DNA from 4 places in the Streptomyces sp. NPDC037126 genome. Region 1 is predicted to be linked to each of the others. Evidence: riboswitches for the same ligand, from Rfam matches in the RefSeq annotation. Region 1 holds a riboswitch; each other region holds the start of a gene.
What was found. Region 1 has a riboswitch for cyclic di-AMP ahead of ACZ7FF_RS19370 (M23 family metallopeptidase). Riboswitches for the same ligand answer to the same signal wherever they lie in the genome.

Region 1 (4,109 bases):
CGAACTGTGCCGGTACGCCGTCCTGTTCGGCGACCCGCAGCTCGCGCTGACCGCCGTGAAGCGCGTCCTGGAGGTCACCCCCGAGGAGGTCCAGGAGGTCGCCAAGGCCCGCCTGCGCCCCGACAACCGCGCGGTCCTGGTCTACGAGCCGAAGTCCCCGCAGGACGTCCAGGACGCCGACGTGCCCGCGGACCCGGAGTCGGAAGCGACCGTAGAGGCCGGCAACGAGAACGAGGAGACGGCCAAGTGACCGAGCTCGCCACCATGGACTTCCACCCCCGCCCGCAGGCCGGCGAGGCCAGGCCGTGGGCCTTCCCCGCCCCCGAGCGCGGCACGCTGGACAACGGCCTGACCGTGCTGCGCTGCCACCGTCCCGGCCAGCAGGTCGTCGCCGTCGAGGTGCTGCTGGACGCGCCCCTGGACGCCGAGCCGGCCGGCCTGGACGGCGTCGCCACGATCATGGCGCGCGCCTTCTCCGAGGGCACCGACAAGCACTCCGCCGAGGAGTTCGCCGCCGAGCTGGAGCGCGCGGGCGCCACCCTGGACGCGCACGCCGACCACCCCGGCGTCCGGCTCAGCCTGGAGGTGCCGGTCTCCCGGCTGGCCAAGGGCCTCGGCCTGGTGGCCGACGCCCTGCGCGCGCCCGCCTTCGCCGAGAGCGAGGTCGAGCGGCTGGTCCGCAACCGCCTGGACGAGATCCCGCACGAGCTGGCGAACCCCGCCCGCCGGGCCGCCAAGGAGCTCTCCAAGGAGCTGTTCCCGGGAACCTCGCGCATGTCCCGCCCGCGCCAGGGCACCGAGGAGACGGTCGAGAAGATCGACGAGGCCGCCGTGCGCGCCTTCTACGACCGGCATGTGCGGCCCGCCACGGCCACCGCGGTCGTGGTCGGCGACCTCACCGGTGTGGACCTGGACGTGCTGCTCGGCGAGACCCTCGGCGCCTGGACCGGCACGCCCGGCGAGCCCCGGCCCGTGCCGCCGGTGACCGCCGACGACACCGGCCGCGTGATCGTCGTGGACCGGCCCGGCGCCGTCCAGACGCAGCTGCTCATCGGCCGGGTCGGGCCGGACCGGCACGACCGGGTGTGGCCCGCCCAGGTGCTCGGCACCTACTGCCTCGGCGGCACCCTCACCTCCCGCCTGGACCGCGTGCTGCGCGAGGAGAAGGGCTACACCTACGGAGTGCGCGCCTTCGGGCAGGTCCTGCGCTCGGCGCCGGACGGCACGGGCGCGTCGATGCTCGCCATCAGCGGCTCCGTGGACACCCCCAACACCGGTCCCGCGCTGGGGGACCTGTGGAAGGTGCTGCGCACCCTCGCGGCGGAGGGCCTGACCGACGCCGAGCGGGACGTCGCGGTGCAGAACCTCGTCGGCGTGGCGCCGCTGAAGTACGAGACAGCGGCGGCCGTCGCGAGCACCCTGGCCGACCAGGTCGAGCAGCACCTGCCCGACGACTTCCAGGCGACGCTGTACCGGCAGCTGGCCGCGACGGGCACGGTGGAGGCCACCGCGGCCGCCGTCAGCGCCTTCCCGGTGGACCGCCTGGTGACGGTCCTCGTCGGTGACGCCTCGCAGATCAAGGCGCCGGTCGAGGCGCTCGGCATCGGCGAAGTCACCGTCGTCACCGCGGAGTAGCGGCGCCCGGCAAGCCGTACGCGCGCGAGGGGCCCCGACGATCCACGGGATGTCGGGGCCCCTTTCGTCGCCCTCTCCTTCCCAGATGTCCGGATTGGGGCGTACGTTGCCCGTCCGCCCTGTGGGATGCGCTACAAAAGGCCGGATGCGTTTGGGAATTGAACGCTGGCCCGCATAGCGTCGTCCGGACTGTTCGTCGGGCAGTGCGCCGCGTCCGCGGCACCGGACAGTCATCGCCGAGTCCCCGTACGGCGCGAGCCAGGGGAGCCGGGGACCCACCGTCCCTGGGGTGAATCGGGCGTCCGCGCGAGAGCGAGGGGCCCGTAGGAGACCTTCCTGCTCCGAACCCGTCAGCTAACCCGGTAGGCGAGAGGGAAGGAAAGGACCAGCCACTCCATGGCGTTCATGTGCGCCACCGGGAAGCACCGCAAGCCCGGCCGGGTCAAGCGCACCACCGCTCAGGCGGCCGGTGTCGCGGCCCTCACGACCACCGGTGTCATCGGCACCCTCGCAGCCTCCCCGGCCCTCGCCGCCGAGAACTCGGTGGAGCAGACCGGACTGACCCCGGTGCTCACCGCGAGCGACGACATCGCCGAGCACATCGACGCGCAGGCCGCCGCCCAGAAGCGGGCCGCCGACGAGAAGGCGGCCAGGGAGGCCGCCGCCAAGGCCGCCACCGAGCGGGCGAAGCAGGAGCGCGAGGCCAAGGCCCGCGCCGCCCGCGAGGCCGAGCGCAAGGCGCTGAACACCTTCGTCCCGCCGATCGCGCACTCCTACGTCTCCACGGGCTACCGCGCCAGCAGCTCGCTGTGGTCCTCCGGCACCCACACCGGCATCGACTTCCACGCGGCGACCGGCACGTCCGTCCACGCGGTCGGCTCCGGCACCGTCGTCTCCACCGGCTGGGGCGGCGCCTACGGCAACCAGATCGTGATCCGCATGGCCGACGGCATGTACACCCAGTACGGCCACCTGTCGTCCATCGGTGTCACGGTGGGGCAGCGGGTCACCCCCGGTCAGCAGATCGGCCTGTCCGGCGCGACCGGCAACGTCACAGGCCCGCATCTGCACTTCGAGGCCCGCACCGGCCCCGACTACGGCTCCGACGTCGACCCCGTGGCCTACCTACGCAAGCACGGCGTGGACGTCTGACGGGCCGGACGCCCGAACGGCATCACGAAGCCCCGGTTCACCGAGCCGGGGCTTTCGCCTTTTCCTCGGTGGCCGCGAGGCGCGTTGTCCAAAAAATATCCATGGATTCCGGCCCGCCGTCGGAAATTCCGGTCCCTTGGAATAGAGTCACGGAACACACGTCCATCGTCGACGTTTCACGGGGATTATGACGGAGGTCGGTCATGCGTGTTCCGGCGCACTCGGTGTGCACCGCGATCCGGGACGACATCGTCACCGGGGTCCATGAGCGCGGCAGCCGTCTCACCGAGGAGGTCCTGGCCCGCCGCTACGGCGTCTCGCGCGTCCCCGTGCGCGAGGCCCTGCGCACCCTGGAGGCGGAGGGCTTCGTGGTGACGCGCCGGCACGCGGGCGCGTGCGTGGCCGAACCGACCGAGCAGGAGGCCGCCGATCTGCTGGAGATGCGCCTGCTCCTGGAGCCGCTCGGGGCCGCCCGGGCCGCGCAGCGGCGCACGGAGGCACATCTGAAGGTGCTGCGCGGGCTGGTCAGGCTGGGTCAGGAGCGGGCGCGGCGGGGCGGCAGCGAGGACCTGCGTTCGCTGGGCGGCTGGTTCCACGAGACGCTCGCCCAGGCCTGCGGCAGCCCCTCGCTGACCTCGATGCTCATGCAGCTGCGCCACAAGATCGCCTGGATGTACACGGTGGAGGCCGCGCCGAGCCCGGTGGACTCCTGGGCGGAGCACGGCGCGATCGCGGACGCGGTGACGCGCGGCGACGGCGAACGCGCGCGGGCGCTGACCGCGCTGCACACCGAGCGCGCGACGGCCGCGCACCGCCTTCGTGTCCCCGGCGCCGCGGAGCGCGTGAGGACTTCGCAACACGCCGTACACATGCCGAGCGTGCGTTATTAACACCGGCGCCGTATACAAAGAGGTGATATTCGGTGGGGCGGTATTTCCGCTGCCCTTTTCCCGTGTCCCGTGAAATACGCGTCCGTCGGGGTGCCCACGGTTGTCCACGGTGAATTCGGCCGGGCGGGAAAACGCGGAAGCCGCGCCGTCCGGAACGGACGGCGCGGCTTCCCGGTCGTGCTCAGACGGTCTCGGGCAGCTCTTCCAGGCCCTCGGCGACCAGCTTGGCCAGACGGTCGAGGGCGACGTCCGCACCCTCGGCGTCGGAGGCGAGGACGATCTCCTCGCCACCCTGGGCGCCCAGGCCCAGGACGGCCAGCATCGAGGCCGCGTTGACCGGCGTGCCGCCGGTCTTGGCGATCGTGACCGGGACGCCTGCGGCCGTGGCGGCTCGGACGAAGATGGAGGCGGGGCGGGCGTGGAGACCCTCGG
Region 2 (4,109 bases), on a different contig from region 1:
ACGAGGCCGCGGCGAACGACGTGACGGCGCAGCTCATGTACCTCGAACACACGGCCCCCGACCGGGACATCACGCTCTACGTCAACTCCCCCGGCGGCTCCTTCGCGGCGCTGACGGCGGTCTACGACACACTGCGGTACATCGGTTGCGACGTGGCGACCTACTGCCTGGGCCAGGCCGCCGCGTCGGCCGCGCTGCTGCTCACGGCGGGGACCCCGGGCAAGCGGTTCACCCTGCCGGGCGCGCGCATGGTGCTCGAACAGCCCCGGCTGTCCGAACCCGCGCAGGGCACGCCCAGCGACCTGGCGATCCAGGCGGCGGAGCTGGAACGGACCCGCGCGCTGATGGAGGAGATGCTCGTCCGGCACACCGGACGCACGGCCGGGCAGGTCCACCGGGACCTGGAGCGGGACCTGGTCCTGGACGCCGCGGAAGCGGTGGCCTACGGCCTGGTGGACGCCGTCGTGCCAAGCCGCCGGACCGCTCCCGGCGCTTCCGGCGCGAGGTGAGCGGGCCGTGCTGCCGCCGGAGCCCCCTCCGCTGCCCGCGCTGACCCGCGCCGAGGGCGAGCTGATCGACCGTTACCTGGAGGCCGTCGACCTGCTGGGCCGGATCAACCCCGCGCGCCACGGGAACACCTACCAGGGGCTGCGCGCGGCGCAGGCGCTGGTGCGCAAGGCGGCCGAACTGCGTGACGCGCTCGCCCTGATGCACCAGCGGGGCGAGACGGAGCTGCACGGCGACACGCTGGCACGCGCCCTGCGGGTCCTGGACGGCGAGCGCCGTGCCGCGCGCGTCGCGCTCCCGCCGGACGGCGTCGGCTGAGCGGGACGCCCCTCCGGCCCGACGGGAGCGCCGAGTAGACGCACCGTCCGGGCCGGAGTTGAAACGGTCCGAACGACGTACGGCCGACCGGTGTATATCCGGATCGGTTTCCGGGCTTCCCGAGTTGCGCACCGGGCCGGTCCGAGGGGCATGAGAAGACACTTCGTCCCAGGTCCGGGGCTACGTCCGGATTCTGACGGTGTCTCGAACAGAGCAGTGTCCACCCGAACGGGTGAGTGGTGAGTAACGCCACAAATCCCCGGTTCCGTTGGGATTTTCGGACAGCTGTGAGTGAAGATCCCTGTCTGACGACAAGACCCCGCCACCGCGGCGGGGCGATCCGGGCGGACGCCGAGTCCTGCCGCCGCCCGGATGACCGGTCGACAGGAGTGGATCGGCAGGAGTGGAGGACCCAGGCAAGGCGGGTCGCCAGAACGGATGTTCGTCCGCGTGGAGCGGGCGGGCCGATGCTCAGGGCGACCCTTGGGGTGAAGCCGCGGCAACGCGGCCGGGCTACTTCGCCAGCCCGAATCCGACAGGTCATCCTTCACAGGCGGCTGACGAAGGGTTGCGCATGACTGCGCTCAATCGTGTCCCGTCGCTCATGGCCCGAGCCGGTACGGCCTCGGCTCTCACCCTCGCCGCCGTGGGTGGCTCGATCGCGGTCCCGGGCCTCGCCACCGACGCCTCCGCCGCGACCATGGGCGCGAAGGCTCTCCAGGTCGCGGCGTCCAAGAAGGGCTCCCCGTACCAGTGGGGCGCCACCGGACCGTACCGGTTCGACTGCTCGGGGCTGACGCTCTACTCGTTCAAGAAGGCGGGCAAGTCCCTGCCGCGCACCGCCGCCGCCCAGTACAACAAGACGCACCACATCTCCGCCGGCAGCCGCAAGGCCGGTGACCTGGTGTTCTTCCACTACGGCTCCAGCGTCTACCACGTCGGCATCTACGCCGGCCACAACAAGATCTGGCACGCCCCGAAGACCGGCGCAGTGGTGAGGCTCGAGAAGATCTGGACAAGGAGCGTCTGGTACGGCCGCGTCAGCTGACCGGGCCTCAGGGCCGGGAGCGGCTCCAGCAACAGGGCCGCTCCCGGCACCGCCGTCGTCACCCCCGGTGCCCGCCTGAAGCCCACGGGCGCCCCGGGGCCCCCACGGCCACCGGCAGCACCTCCCGGCGACGAGACCCTGCCGAGCGGGCGCACGGCCCCCTCGGACGTCCTGGCGGGCCGTCACAGCGGCCACAGGACACGAGCCCCGTCCGTGCGCGCCCAGCGCTCGGCGGGAGGGACCGACGCGCGTACCTGGCGACACCGCTCCCGTGCGGCCGCTACTCATCGGCACGGCATCGCGCCGTCCCGCGCGGCGGGAGATCGAGGCCCTGGCGGCCGGGGCGGGGCCCGTACCGGTGCTGTCGGTGCACGCTGTGCGCGCTCGTGGGCGTGGAGCCGGGTGTGGCGGGCGTAGCGGAGCCGGTGGGGCTCAGGGTGGCCACGGTGGTCGGCGTACGGCCGCTGGAGGCGGGGCGTCCGCGCCGCCCGGTCCCGGCCGGGACGCCTTCCGGGACCCCCGCTGCGCGGAGCCGGCGGCAGCCGGGCCGTCGGGTCAGGGCTGCTGGCCCGCCGCCGTGACCGGTTCGGCCGGGATCGCCCAGGGGAGTTCGATGGAGACCGTCTTGCCGCCCTCCCGGGTGGGGCGGACGCGGAGTTTGCCGCCGCACTCGGCGGTGAGCCAGCGGATGATGACCATGCCGCGGCCGTTGTCCTGCTGCACGGCGGCGGGCAGTCTCTTCGGAAAGCGCGGATGACTGTCCGTGACCCCGATGCGGAGGTGTTCGTCGCGGTCCAGCGCGATGTCCACCGTGAAGGTGGGTGACTGACCGAAGGTGTGCTGTACGGCGTTGGTCGCGAGTTCGGAGACGATGAGCCGCACGGTGTCGGCCACGTCGGTGTCGGACGGCAGGCCCCACTCCGCCAACGTGCCCACGACGTACGAGCGGGCGGCGGAGACCGAGGCGGGATCGCTCGGCAGAGTGACGGATGCTTCCAGATGGTCTGCCATGGCGAGGTCGTCCCTTTCCCACGGGACCGCAGTCCGACAAGCAGCGGATGGTTCGAGTACGGTCCCGGACTGGTGCTTGCTCGCCAGATTGCCATCACCGGGCCGGTCACGGGGAGCGATCCACCAAGATGTGCATATATCTGTCGCTCAAAGCGGTGAACTCTGCGACGCGAGACCGTATTTGGGCGGCACGTAGGGAGTAAGGAGGAGCCCATGCAGAACGGGCCGGCCGTGCGCCGCCGCAAACTGGGCGCCGAACTGCGCACGCTGCGTACCGACGCGGGGCTCACGAGTGGGGACGCGGCCCGTCTGGTCGGCTGGCACCAGTCGAAGGTCAGCCGCATCGAGACGGGCGCCAGTGGCGTGAAACCGACGGACGTACGGCTGCTTCTGGACGCCTACGAGGTACGGGACAGCCAACTGCGCGAGCTGCTGCTGATGTTGGCGGGGTCCGACGACACCGGTGACCGCAACCGCTGGTGGCACGCCTACCGCGGGGTGCTGCCCCCCACCTACCGGGACTTCATCAGTCTGGAGTCCCAGGCGGGCGCGATGCGCACCCTGGAGACCACCGTGGTGCCCGGCCTGCTGCAGACGGCCGAGTACGCCCGTGCGGTGACCCGGGCGGCCGTCAACGACCTGGACGAGGAACGTCTGGACACGCTGGTCGAGGTGCGCCTGGCCAGGCAGGACGTGCTGCGTTCGAACCCGCCGCTGGAGCTGAGCGCGGTCCTGGACGAGGCGGTGCTACGGCGCGAGGTCGGCGGCCCCGAGGTGATGGCCCGGCAGCTGGAGCGGCTGACGGATGCCGCGCGTCTGCCCCAAGTGCGGTTGCAGGTACTGCCGTTCGGGGCGGGAGCACATGTCGGCCTCACTGGCCCTTTCGTTATCTTCTCATTTCCGAGCACTTCTGATCTGGATGTGGTTGTTCTCGACCAGTTGACGAGTAGCCTCTACCTCGAACGGAAAGAAGACCTCATGGCCTACTCCGAGGCCTTCAACACCCTTCAGAATCACGCCCTTTCCCCCGAGGACTCGTTGGACTACATCGCCGGGATAGGTGACGGCGCGTAAGGAGGCACCATGTCTGCTCTGCCTCGGAACGTCCCTGCCAGTACCGACCTGCACGACGTGCGCTGGCTGCGCAGCAGCTACAGCACGGGAGCCAACAACTGCGTGGAGACGGCCCGGCCGCGCTCCGGACTGCTCGCCGTGCGCGACTCGA
Region 3 (4,109 bases), on a different contig from region 1:
TTGATCTGGCCGCAGTTGGTGGCGACGGCCAGGTCGGCGATGGTGACGTCCTCGGTCTCGCCGGAGCGGTGGGACATCATGCACTTGAAGCCGCTGCGCTGGGCCAGCTCGACGGCGTCCAGGGTCTCGGTCAGCGAGCCGATCTGGTTGACCTTCACCAGGAGGGCGTTGGCGGTGCCCTCCTCGATACCGCGGGCGAGGCGCTCGGGGTTGGTGACGAACAGGTCGTCGCCGACCAGCTGGACCTTGTCGCCGAGCTTGTCGGTGATGACCTTCCAGCCGGCCCAGTCGTCCTCGAACAGCGGGTCCTCGATGGAGACGAGCGGGTAGGCCGCCACGAGCTCCTCGTAGTACTCCGTCATCTCGGCGGCGGAGCGCTCCTTGCCCTCGAAGAGGTACTTGCCGTCCTTGTAGAACTCGGACGCGGCCACGTCGAGGGCGAGGGCGATCTGCTCGCCGGGGGCGTAGCCGGCCTCCTTGATCGCCTCGAGGATGAGATCGAGGGCCTCGCGGTTGGAGCCGAGGTTCGGGGCGAAGCCGCCCTCGTCGCCGAGGCCGGTGGACAGACCGCGGCCCTTCAGCACCTTCTTGAGGGTGTGGTAGACCTCGGTGCCCCAGCGCAGCGCCTCGGAGAAGGACTCCGCGCCGATCGGGGCGATCATGAACTCCTGGATGTCCACGTTGGAGTCGGCGTGCGAGCCGCCGTTCAGGATGTTCATCATGGGAACGGGCAGCAGGTGCGCGTTCGGGCCGCCCAGGTAGCGGAACAGCGGCAGGTCGGACGCCTCGGAGGCGGCGTGCGCGACGGCGAGCGAGACGCCGAGGATGGCGTTGGCGCCGAGGGAGCCCTTGTTGTCCGTGGCGTCCAGGTCGAACATGGCCTGGTCGATCAGGCGCTGCTCGGTGGCGTCGTAGCCGACCAGCTCCGGGCCGATCTGCTCGATGACGGCCAGGACGGCCTTCTCGACACCCTTGCCCTGGTAGCGGTTGGGGTCACCGTCGCGCAGCTCGATGGCCTCGAAGGCGCCCGTGGAGGCGCCGGACGGGACGGCGGCACGACCCGTGCTGCCGTCGTCGAGGCCGACCTCGACCTCGACCGTGGGGTTGCCTCGGGAGTCCAGGATTTCCCGGGCTACGACGACGTCGATGGACGGCACGAGCATCTCCTTCTTGGATGTGACGCTGGAAGTGCGGGGCTCTCTGCCTTGCGGCGGTGCCTTGCGACTAGAGCCTAACCGTCCCAGGGGCGTCGGCCACCGACCGACCGACCCGTGGACGGGGAGGGACACGCAGACGGTACCCATTGTTCACCCGCGGAACAAAGGGGGGTGCGGATGAAGAACGGGGAAAGTGCCGGGGGACGCGCGGCGAGCCGGGCCCGGACATGAAGAAACCCCGCCCCGGTGCGTACGGGGGAACACGCACCGGGGCGGGGAGCCCGTGGGGACGGGGGGTACGGCCCCTCACGAGGCCCCCGGTGTGGGGGCCGCGGGCGTGAGGGCGCTGTGGGTCCGTTCGGAACCAGGTGTCACTTCAGGTGCAGCTGCTGGCCCGGGTAGATGAGGTCGGCGTCCTGGACGATGTCCTTGTTCAGCTCGAACAGCTTCTTCCAGCCGCCCTGCACGTGGTGCTTCTCGGCGATGGAGCTGAGGGTGTCACCGGTGACGACCTTGTACTCGCCGTCGCCCTTCTTGACCTTCTTGCCGGTCGGGGTGGTGACGGTCTTGCTCACGCTCGGACGCTCGGTGGAGCGGGTGGCGGCCTGCTTCTCGGTGGAGCGGGTGGTGGTGGAGGCGCTCGACGAGGTGCTCTTCGAGGCGGTGGGGGCGGAGCCGTTGTACGGGGTGCTCGACAGGCCCGTGCCGCAGACCGGCCAGGCGCCCTTGCCCTGCGCGGCGAGAACCTTCTCGGCGACGGCTATCTGCTGCGCCTTGCTGGCCTGGTTGGCCTGCCCGGCGTAGGCGGTGCCGCCGTACGCGGCCCAGGTGGAGGCGGAGAACTGCAGACCGCCGTAGTAGCCGTTGCCGGTGTTGATGGCCCAGTTGCCCCCGGACTCGCACTGGGCGACGGCGTCCCACTGGGAGGAGGTGGCGGCGGAGGCGTTGCCGGCCGCCATCAGCGGGGCGGCGACGACGGCGCCGGTGACACCGGCGAGCGTGACGGCGCGGACGGCCTTGGACGGACGACGGTGCTTGCCCTTGCCGGAGAACAGCATGGATCGATCCCCTCACCGACGCCTGCGAGGTGAGCTGTCGGGTTCGGGCCGGTTGAGTTGCCCGGCCGCGCACTCGCTCTCGCGATGCGCGGCTTCACCCCCAGCCGGTCCGGCGTCAACCGCCGGGACCGGCACTTACCTTGGGTCCCCCGCTCCTGCCCACGGCGCTTGACGCGACGACTGTTCCCGGGCGGCCGCTGGCAGGATTCGGCGTGTGCGGCTGCCGGGGCTCGTGATGACGAGCGGTCCTGACCGTAGACACGCGATCCACGGAATTTCAAAGACGATCAGGGCTTCTGAGACTCATCCCACACTTTCCCCGAACCGGACATTAGCCGTGAAGCGGGGCGTCAACTCCCGCTACTTTCCACCCTTTTCCGCACCCACGTCCAGGGTCTGACCGGCGGAGATGTGGTTCGGGTCGGCGCCGATGGCCTTCTTGTTCGCGGCGTAGAGCGCGTGCCATCCGCCGTCGACGCCAAGGGAGTCGGCGATGGAGCCGAGGGTGTCGCCCTCGCGGACGGTGTAGGTGTCCGTCTCCTGCGAGGCGTGCCGGCCGGACAAGGTGTCGTTCTGTCCGTTTGCCGCACTTTCGTCCGCACTGCCGCCCCGGTGGCGCCCGCCACTGCTGAGAGCGCCGGTGTCGACCAGGCTCCAAGAACCGCCGGTCTGCTGTGAATTGTCCGAGTCGTCGGCCGACGGAGTGATCACGGAGGTGCTGTCGCCACCCTGCGACGTCCCACCGCCGGGCGAGGTGGACTTGCCCGGCGTGGGAGTGCCGTGGCCCGGAGAGCCGGCAGCCGCGCCCGGGTCCTGAGTGGCGCCCTTGGCGTGGCCGGGAGCCGGCGTGGTGGCCGGGTCGGAGGAGGGGGCGGCACTGGAGCCGGAGTCCGCACCGGAGTTGGCGTCGGATCCGTTGCCGGTGTCAGAGCCGGACGAAGACGGCGAATCCGACAGGCCGGACGAGTCGGAGTTGTCGTCCGATCCGGACGAGTCGCCCGAACCGTTGCCGTGGCCGGAGCCGCCGACGCCCGGGTCGACGTCGACCGACGCCGAGTTCGAGGTCAGACCGGAGAGCAGGGCACAGGTGGCCCAGGGGGTGGTGCCCTTGTCGGCGAGGATCTTCTCGGCGACCGCGATCTGCTGCGAGCGGCTGGCCTGGTCGGCGCTGGAGGCGTACTGGGTGCCGCCGTGGGACTCCCAGTCGTCCTGGGACATCTGGAGGCCGCCGTAGTACCCGTTGCCGGTGTCGGCGCTCCAGGAACCCCCGCTCTCGCACTCGGCCACCTTGTCCCACGTGGTGCCGTCGGCCGCGTTGGCGCTCGCGGCGCCGAGGAGCGGGATCGCGATGGCGGAGCCGGTGACGCCCGCCGCGACGAGGAGGGCCGGAGCCTGACGGGGGCGACGGTGACGACCGTTCCCGGAGAGCATGCGGAAGCCTTTCGTGCGACAGCAGGGCCGGCGCGGCGGATGAAGCTGGGCGCCACGCTGATGGGTGAACGTATAGGCAGACGATCACTTGTCACAAGTTCATGCCGCGCAGATCACGTGAAGATCACAGTTTTCAACGCTGTCATGTTCAGCGTTCTACGGCTTGGGGGCACTCCTGCCCGCCGCCTTCCGGGCGGCGGGCTCAGCCGACCGGGGTGAACTCCACGGGCAGGGTGCGCAGGCCGCGCATGATGAGGCCGCCGCGCCACCGCAGATCGGCCGGATCGGCGGCGAGCCGCAGGTCGGGCAGCCGGGTGAGGAGCGTGGCCAGCGCGGTCTGGCCCTCCAGCCGGGCGAGCGGCGCGCCGAGGCAGTAGTGGATGCCGTGCCCGTACCCGAGGTGCTGGTTGTCCCTGCGGCCGAGGTCGAGCATGTCCGGGTCGGCGAACCGCTCCGGGTCCCG
Region 4 (4,109 bases), on a different contig from region 1:
CGTTGTGGGCGTTCAGCTACTACCCGCACCCCTACCGCTACCTGCCCGAGGCGACCCGCCACTACCTGGTCCGGCGGGTCCTCGGCCCGCTCGGCGCCTGGTGGCTGCGGGAACGCTTCGAGAGCGCCGTCCAGGTGCAGGACGTCGAGCGGGTGGTGGGCGCCGAGGCCCAGGACGGCAGCCCGGTCCTCACCGTCCGCACCCACGGGGGCCGTACCGAACGGATCGCCGGCGACCATGTCATCGCCGCGACCGGCTACCGCGTCGACATCGCGGCGATGGACTTCCTCGGCAGCGAACTGCGCACCCGGCTCGCGGTGAGCCGCGGCGCGCCGAAGCTCGGCCCCGGCTATGTCTCCTCGGTGCCCGGCGTGTACTTCACCGGTCTGCCGGCGGCGTCCTCGTACGGCCCGGTGATGCGCTTCGTCTGCGGCACGGAGTTCGCCTCCCCGCGCCTGGCGAAGCACCTGGCCGCAGCCCACGGCTGACCTGCGGCGGCAACGAGGGAGCGGGCACGTTTCCGGCCGTACTCCGTGTGCGGCCGCGGCCGGTCCGTGCGGTCCCGCCCCCCACCACGCGGTACGGCGGCCGCGCCCGGCACGGCGACGGTCGTGGCCCGAGGGGGCGCCCCGACCTGTACGGCGACGATCGCGCGCTGCACGGTGACGGCCGGGTCCGGGGCGGGGCTCAGCTCTGTTCCGGAGCCTCAGGCGTCCGAGGCGTCGCCATCAGGAGGCCTACGAACAGTACTTGGGGCCGATCAGCACGTAAGTGCCTGGAAAGAGGCGTGAGTCGGTGGGGCGTGGTGTCCGTATTCTCTGATCATGGCACCCTCCCCCGCGTATTCACTGATCGCCACCGACCTGGACGGGACGCTGCTGCGCGGCGACGACACCGTCTCCGAACGGTCGCTCGCCGCGCTCGCGCGGGTGGCGCGGGCCGGTGCCCGGCACCTGGTGGTGACCGGCCGCCCGGCCCCCAGGGTGCGGCCCCTGCTGGCGGACCTCGGCTGCACCGGGCTCGCGGTGTGCGGGCAGGGCGCACAGGTCTACGACGCCGGGGCCGACCGCCTGTTGTGGTCGGTACGGCTGGACCGGGAGCTGGCCGAGACCGCGCTCGGCAAGATCGAGGCCGAGGTGGGGCAGGTGTACGCGGCGGTCGACCAGGACGGTGTCGACGGGCTCACGCTCATCGAACCCGGCTATCTGATGCCCCACCCGACCTTGCCCGCGGTGCGGGTGGGGCGGCGCGACGACCTGTGGTGCGAGCCCATCAGCAAGGTGCTGCTGCGCCATGCCACCGTGCCGGACGACGAGTTGGCGGCCACCGCGCGTGCGGTGGTGGGCTCGCTGGCGACGGTCACCATGTCGGGGCCGGGGACGGTGGAACTCCAGCCGTCCGGGGTGACCAAGGCGACCGGGCTGGCGCTGGCCGCCGAGCGGCTGGGGGTGCGTGCCGAACGGGCCCTGGCGTTCGGCGACATGCCCAACGACATCCCGATGCTCGACTGGGCGGGACACGGGGTCGCCATGGCCAACGCCCACGCCGAACTCAAGGCCGTCGCGGATGAGGTCACCCTGTCGAACGAGGACGACGGCATCGCCGTCGTCCTCGAAAGACTGTTCCCGACCGACTGACCGGGATATCAGTAACGCCTGCCGCGGGTGCCGGTCAGTACGCGCTGTTGACGTTGTCGATCGAGCCGTAGCGCGCGGCCGCGTAGTTGCAGGCGGCGGTGATGTTGGCGACCGGGTCGTAGATGTTGAACGAGGTTCCGGCCACGTGGTACGTGTTGAACGTCGGGTCGATGACCTGCAGCAGGCCCTTGGACGGGATGCCCTTGGCCGCGTTGGAGTCCCACAGGTTGATGGCGTTCGGGTTGCCCGAGGACTCCCGCATGACGTTGCGGTGGATGCCGTTGTAGGAGCCCGGGATGCCCTTCTGGGCCATGATCGCGAGCGACTCGCGGATCCAGCCGTCGAGGTTGTTCGGGTAGCCGGCGGGGGTGGTGGAGACCGCAGGGGCCGAGGTGGGGGTGGCCGCGGAGGCGCTGGTGGCGCCGATGAGCGGCATGGCCAGGACGGCTGCGCCGGTACCGGCGACGGCGATCATGCGGACGAGGCGGGTGCGGCGGGGCTGAGCGGCAGCAGGCATGGGGGTGTTCCTCTCCGTCGCCTGCGAGGTGAGCTGTCGGGTTCGGGCGGGGAGGTGCCCGGCCGTGCCCCGAAGGGACACGACTTCACCCCAAGCCGTTCCGGTGCGACTTGTGCCGTCCGGTCCGGCGACTTACCTGGGTCCCCCGCTCCTGCCGTACGAGTGAGTTCGATGGGTGACGCGGGCGGCGGCAGGATTCGGCGTTCCGCCCGACGGGTCCGGAACGTATGCGAGAGCACATGTCGGGAACAAGTGCCTGAATCACACAACGCACTATTTGACCTTGGTCTGTGCCGTATGGGGTACTTGATCCTTTGCGGTTGCCAATCCTCAACTCGCCAACGGGACAAGGGGAGAACGGCTGGTCGGGCAGCCGGGGTGCCGAGGGGCGCGGGTGACCCAACTCACGAAATAGCAAATTGTGCCAAGTCGGACATGGGGGATTGGGTCGGCGACCGGAGCGTGGAAGGGGTGGAGGGCGCGGGATGTCCGGGTGGATGCCCGGTGGGGGCCCGTCCGGGGGTGCGATTGGCCCACTCACCTGTCGATTCGCGACAAAGCGTCTGAATTCCTGTTAAGTCGATAAATGTCCGTTCTTACCCTCTGATCAAAAACATGCCGTCATGATCCGATACCGCCCGGGCCGGACCCGTGGGCGCTATCGGTGATCGAAACAGGACCGGATACGCTGACTTGAGTGATGGCAGCGACCTATCGACAAACCGTGTAAGCGCCAGCAGACACCAGCAGACAGGAGACCCCTCGTGACCGTCGTCGGGCCGTTCGGGCTGAGCGTGCGGGACCAGGCTCTGGAAGCCGATGTCCAGGCCGGATTGACGGCTGTCGAGGAAGGCTTGCTCGAGGCCACCAAGAGCGAGGTCCCGTTCATCACGGAGGCCGCGCAGCACCTCGTACGGGCCGGTGGGAAGCGGTTCAGGCCGCTGCTCGTGATGCTCGCGGCGCAGTTCGGCGACCGCTACGCGCCGGGCATCGTGCCGTCGGCCGTGGTGGTGGAGCTGACCCACCTGGCCACGCTGTACCACGACGACGTGATGGACGAGGCGGCCGTGCGGCGCGGCGTGGACAGCGCCAACACCCGCTGGGGCAACTCCGTCGCCGTCCTCACCGGTGACTTCCTCTTCGCCCGCGCCTCCCAGATCCTCGCCGACCTCGGTCCCGAGGCGGTCCGGGTGCAGGCCCTCGCGTTCGAGCGGCTGGTCACGGGCCAGATCCTGGAGACGGCGGGCCCCACCGACGGCCGCGACCCGGTCGACCACTACCTGGACGTGCTCGGCGGCAAGACGGGCTCGCTGGTGGCGGTGTCGTGCCGCTTCGGCGCGATGATGTCCGGCGCCGACGAGACGGTCGTGGACGTGCTCACCCAGTACGGCGAGCGCCTCGGGGTGGCCTTCCAGCTCGCCGACGACGTCCTGGACATCGCCTCCGACTCCCACGAGTCCGGCAAGACCCCGGGCACCGACCTGCGCGAGGGCATCGCGACCCTGCCCGTGCTCCGGCTGCGCGAGCGGGCGGCCCGGCTGGGACTGCCCGAGGACATCGCCCTGTGCGAGCTGCTGGACTCCGACCTCAGCGACGACGCCCGGCACGCCGAGGCACTGGCCGCGCTGCGCGCGCACCCCGCGCTGGAGCAGGCTCGCCGGGACACCGTGCGGTACGCGGAGGAGGCCCGGGCCGCGCTGGCACCGCTGCGGGAGTGCGACGCCAAGGCGGCGCTGATCCAGCTGTGCGACGCGGTGGTCCACCGAGCCGGCTAGCCACCCCGGACGGGCGGCGGCCTCCCGCACGGAGGCCACGTGCCGCCCGCCACCAACGGGACGGGCCGGACGGGCCCACGCCGCCCCGCACGCCCCGTACGACGGCTCCGCACGCCCCGTGCGACGGCGTCACGCCCACGTCGTACGGACGGGACCCGCGCGGCCGTAAGACGGCGTCAC

Region 2: another riboswitch for cyclic di-AMP. It lies ahead of ACZ7FF_RS16605 (C40 family peptidase); the one in region 1 lies ahead of ACZ7FF_RS19370 (M23 family metallopeptidase).
Region 3: another riboswitch for cyclic di-AMP. It lies ahead of ACZ7FF_RS25765 (transglycosylase family protein); the one in region 1 lies ahead of ACZ7FF_RS19370 (M23 family metallopeptidase).
Region 4: another riboswitch for cyclic di-AMP. It lies ahead of ACZ7FF_RS33205 (transglycosylase SLT domain-containing protein); the one in region 1 lies ahead of ACZ7FF_RS19370 (M23 family metallopeptidase).

The regions. Positions count from the first base shown of each region.
Region 1 covers NZ_JBVJTD010000008.1:51,012-55,120, forward strand. Annotated here, with positions in the region: gene ACZ7FF_RS19360 (M16 family metallopeptidase) at 1-250, shown strand, start outside; gene ACZ7FF_RS19365 (M16 family metallopeptidase) at 247-1,635, shown strand; cyclic di-AMP (ydaO/yuaA leader) riboswitch at 1,860-2,019, shown strand; gene ACZ7FF_RS19370 (M23 family metallopeptidase) at 2,032-2,787, shown strand; gene ACZ7FF_RS19375 (GntR family transcriptional regulator) at 2,991-3,677, shown strand; gene ACZ7FF_RS19380 (HPr family phosphocarrier protein) at 3,859-4,109, opposite strand, start outside.
Region 2 covers NZ_JBVJTD010000006.1:156,927-161,035, reverse strand. Annotated here, with positions in the region: gene ACZ7FF_RS16615 (ATP-dependent Clp protease proteolytic subunit) at 1-509, shown strand, start outside; gene ACZ7FF_RS16610 (hypothetical protein) at 517-825, shown strand; cyclic di-AMP (ydaO/yuaA leader) riboswitch at 1,243-1,396, shown strand; gene ACZ7FF_RS16605 (C40 family peptidase) at 1,400-1,873, shown strand; gene ACZ7FF_RS16600 (ATP-binding protein) at 2,429-2,884, opposite strand; gene ACZ7FF_RS16595 (helix-turn-helix domain-containing protein) at 3,098-3,958, shown strand; gene ACZ7FF_RS16590 (DUF397 domain-containing protein) at 3,968-4,109, shown strand, end outside.
Region 3 covers NZ_JBVJTD010000012.1:205,427-209,535, reverse strand. Annotated here, with positions in the region: gene eno (phosphopyruvate hydratase) at 1-1,163, opposite strand, end outside; gene ACZ7FF_RS25765 (transglycosylase family protein) at 1,529-2,215, opposite strand; cyclic di-AMP (ydaO/yuaA leader) riboswitch at 2,220-2,392, opposite strand; gene ACZ7FF_RS25760 (transglycosylase family protein) at 2,576-3,646, opposite strand; gene ACZ7FF_RS25755 (cytochrome P450 family protein) at 3,849-4,109, opposite strand, start outside.
Region 4 covers NZ_JBVJTD010000019.1:76,542-80,650, forward strand. Annotated here, with positions in the region: gene ACZ7FF_RS33195 (FAD-dependent oxidoreductase) at 1-488, shown strand, start outside; gene ACZ7FF_RS33200 (HAD family hydrolase) at 825-1,637, shown strand; gene ACZ7FF_RS33205 (transglycosylase SLT domain-containing protein) at 1,672-2,154, opposite strand; cyclic di-AMP (ydaO/yuaA leader) riboswitch at 2,160-2,333, opposite strand; gene ACZ7FF_RS33210 (polyprenyl synthetase family protein) at 2,919-3,929, shown strand.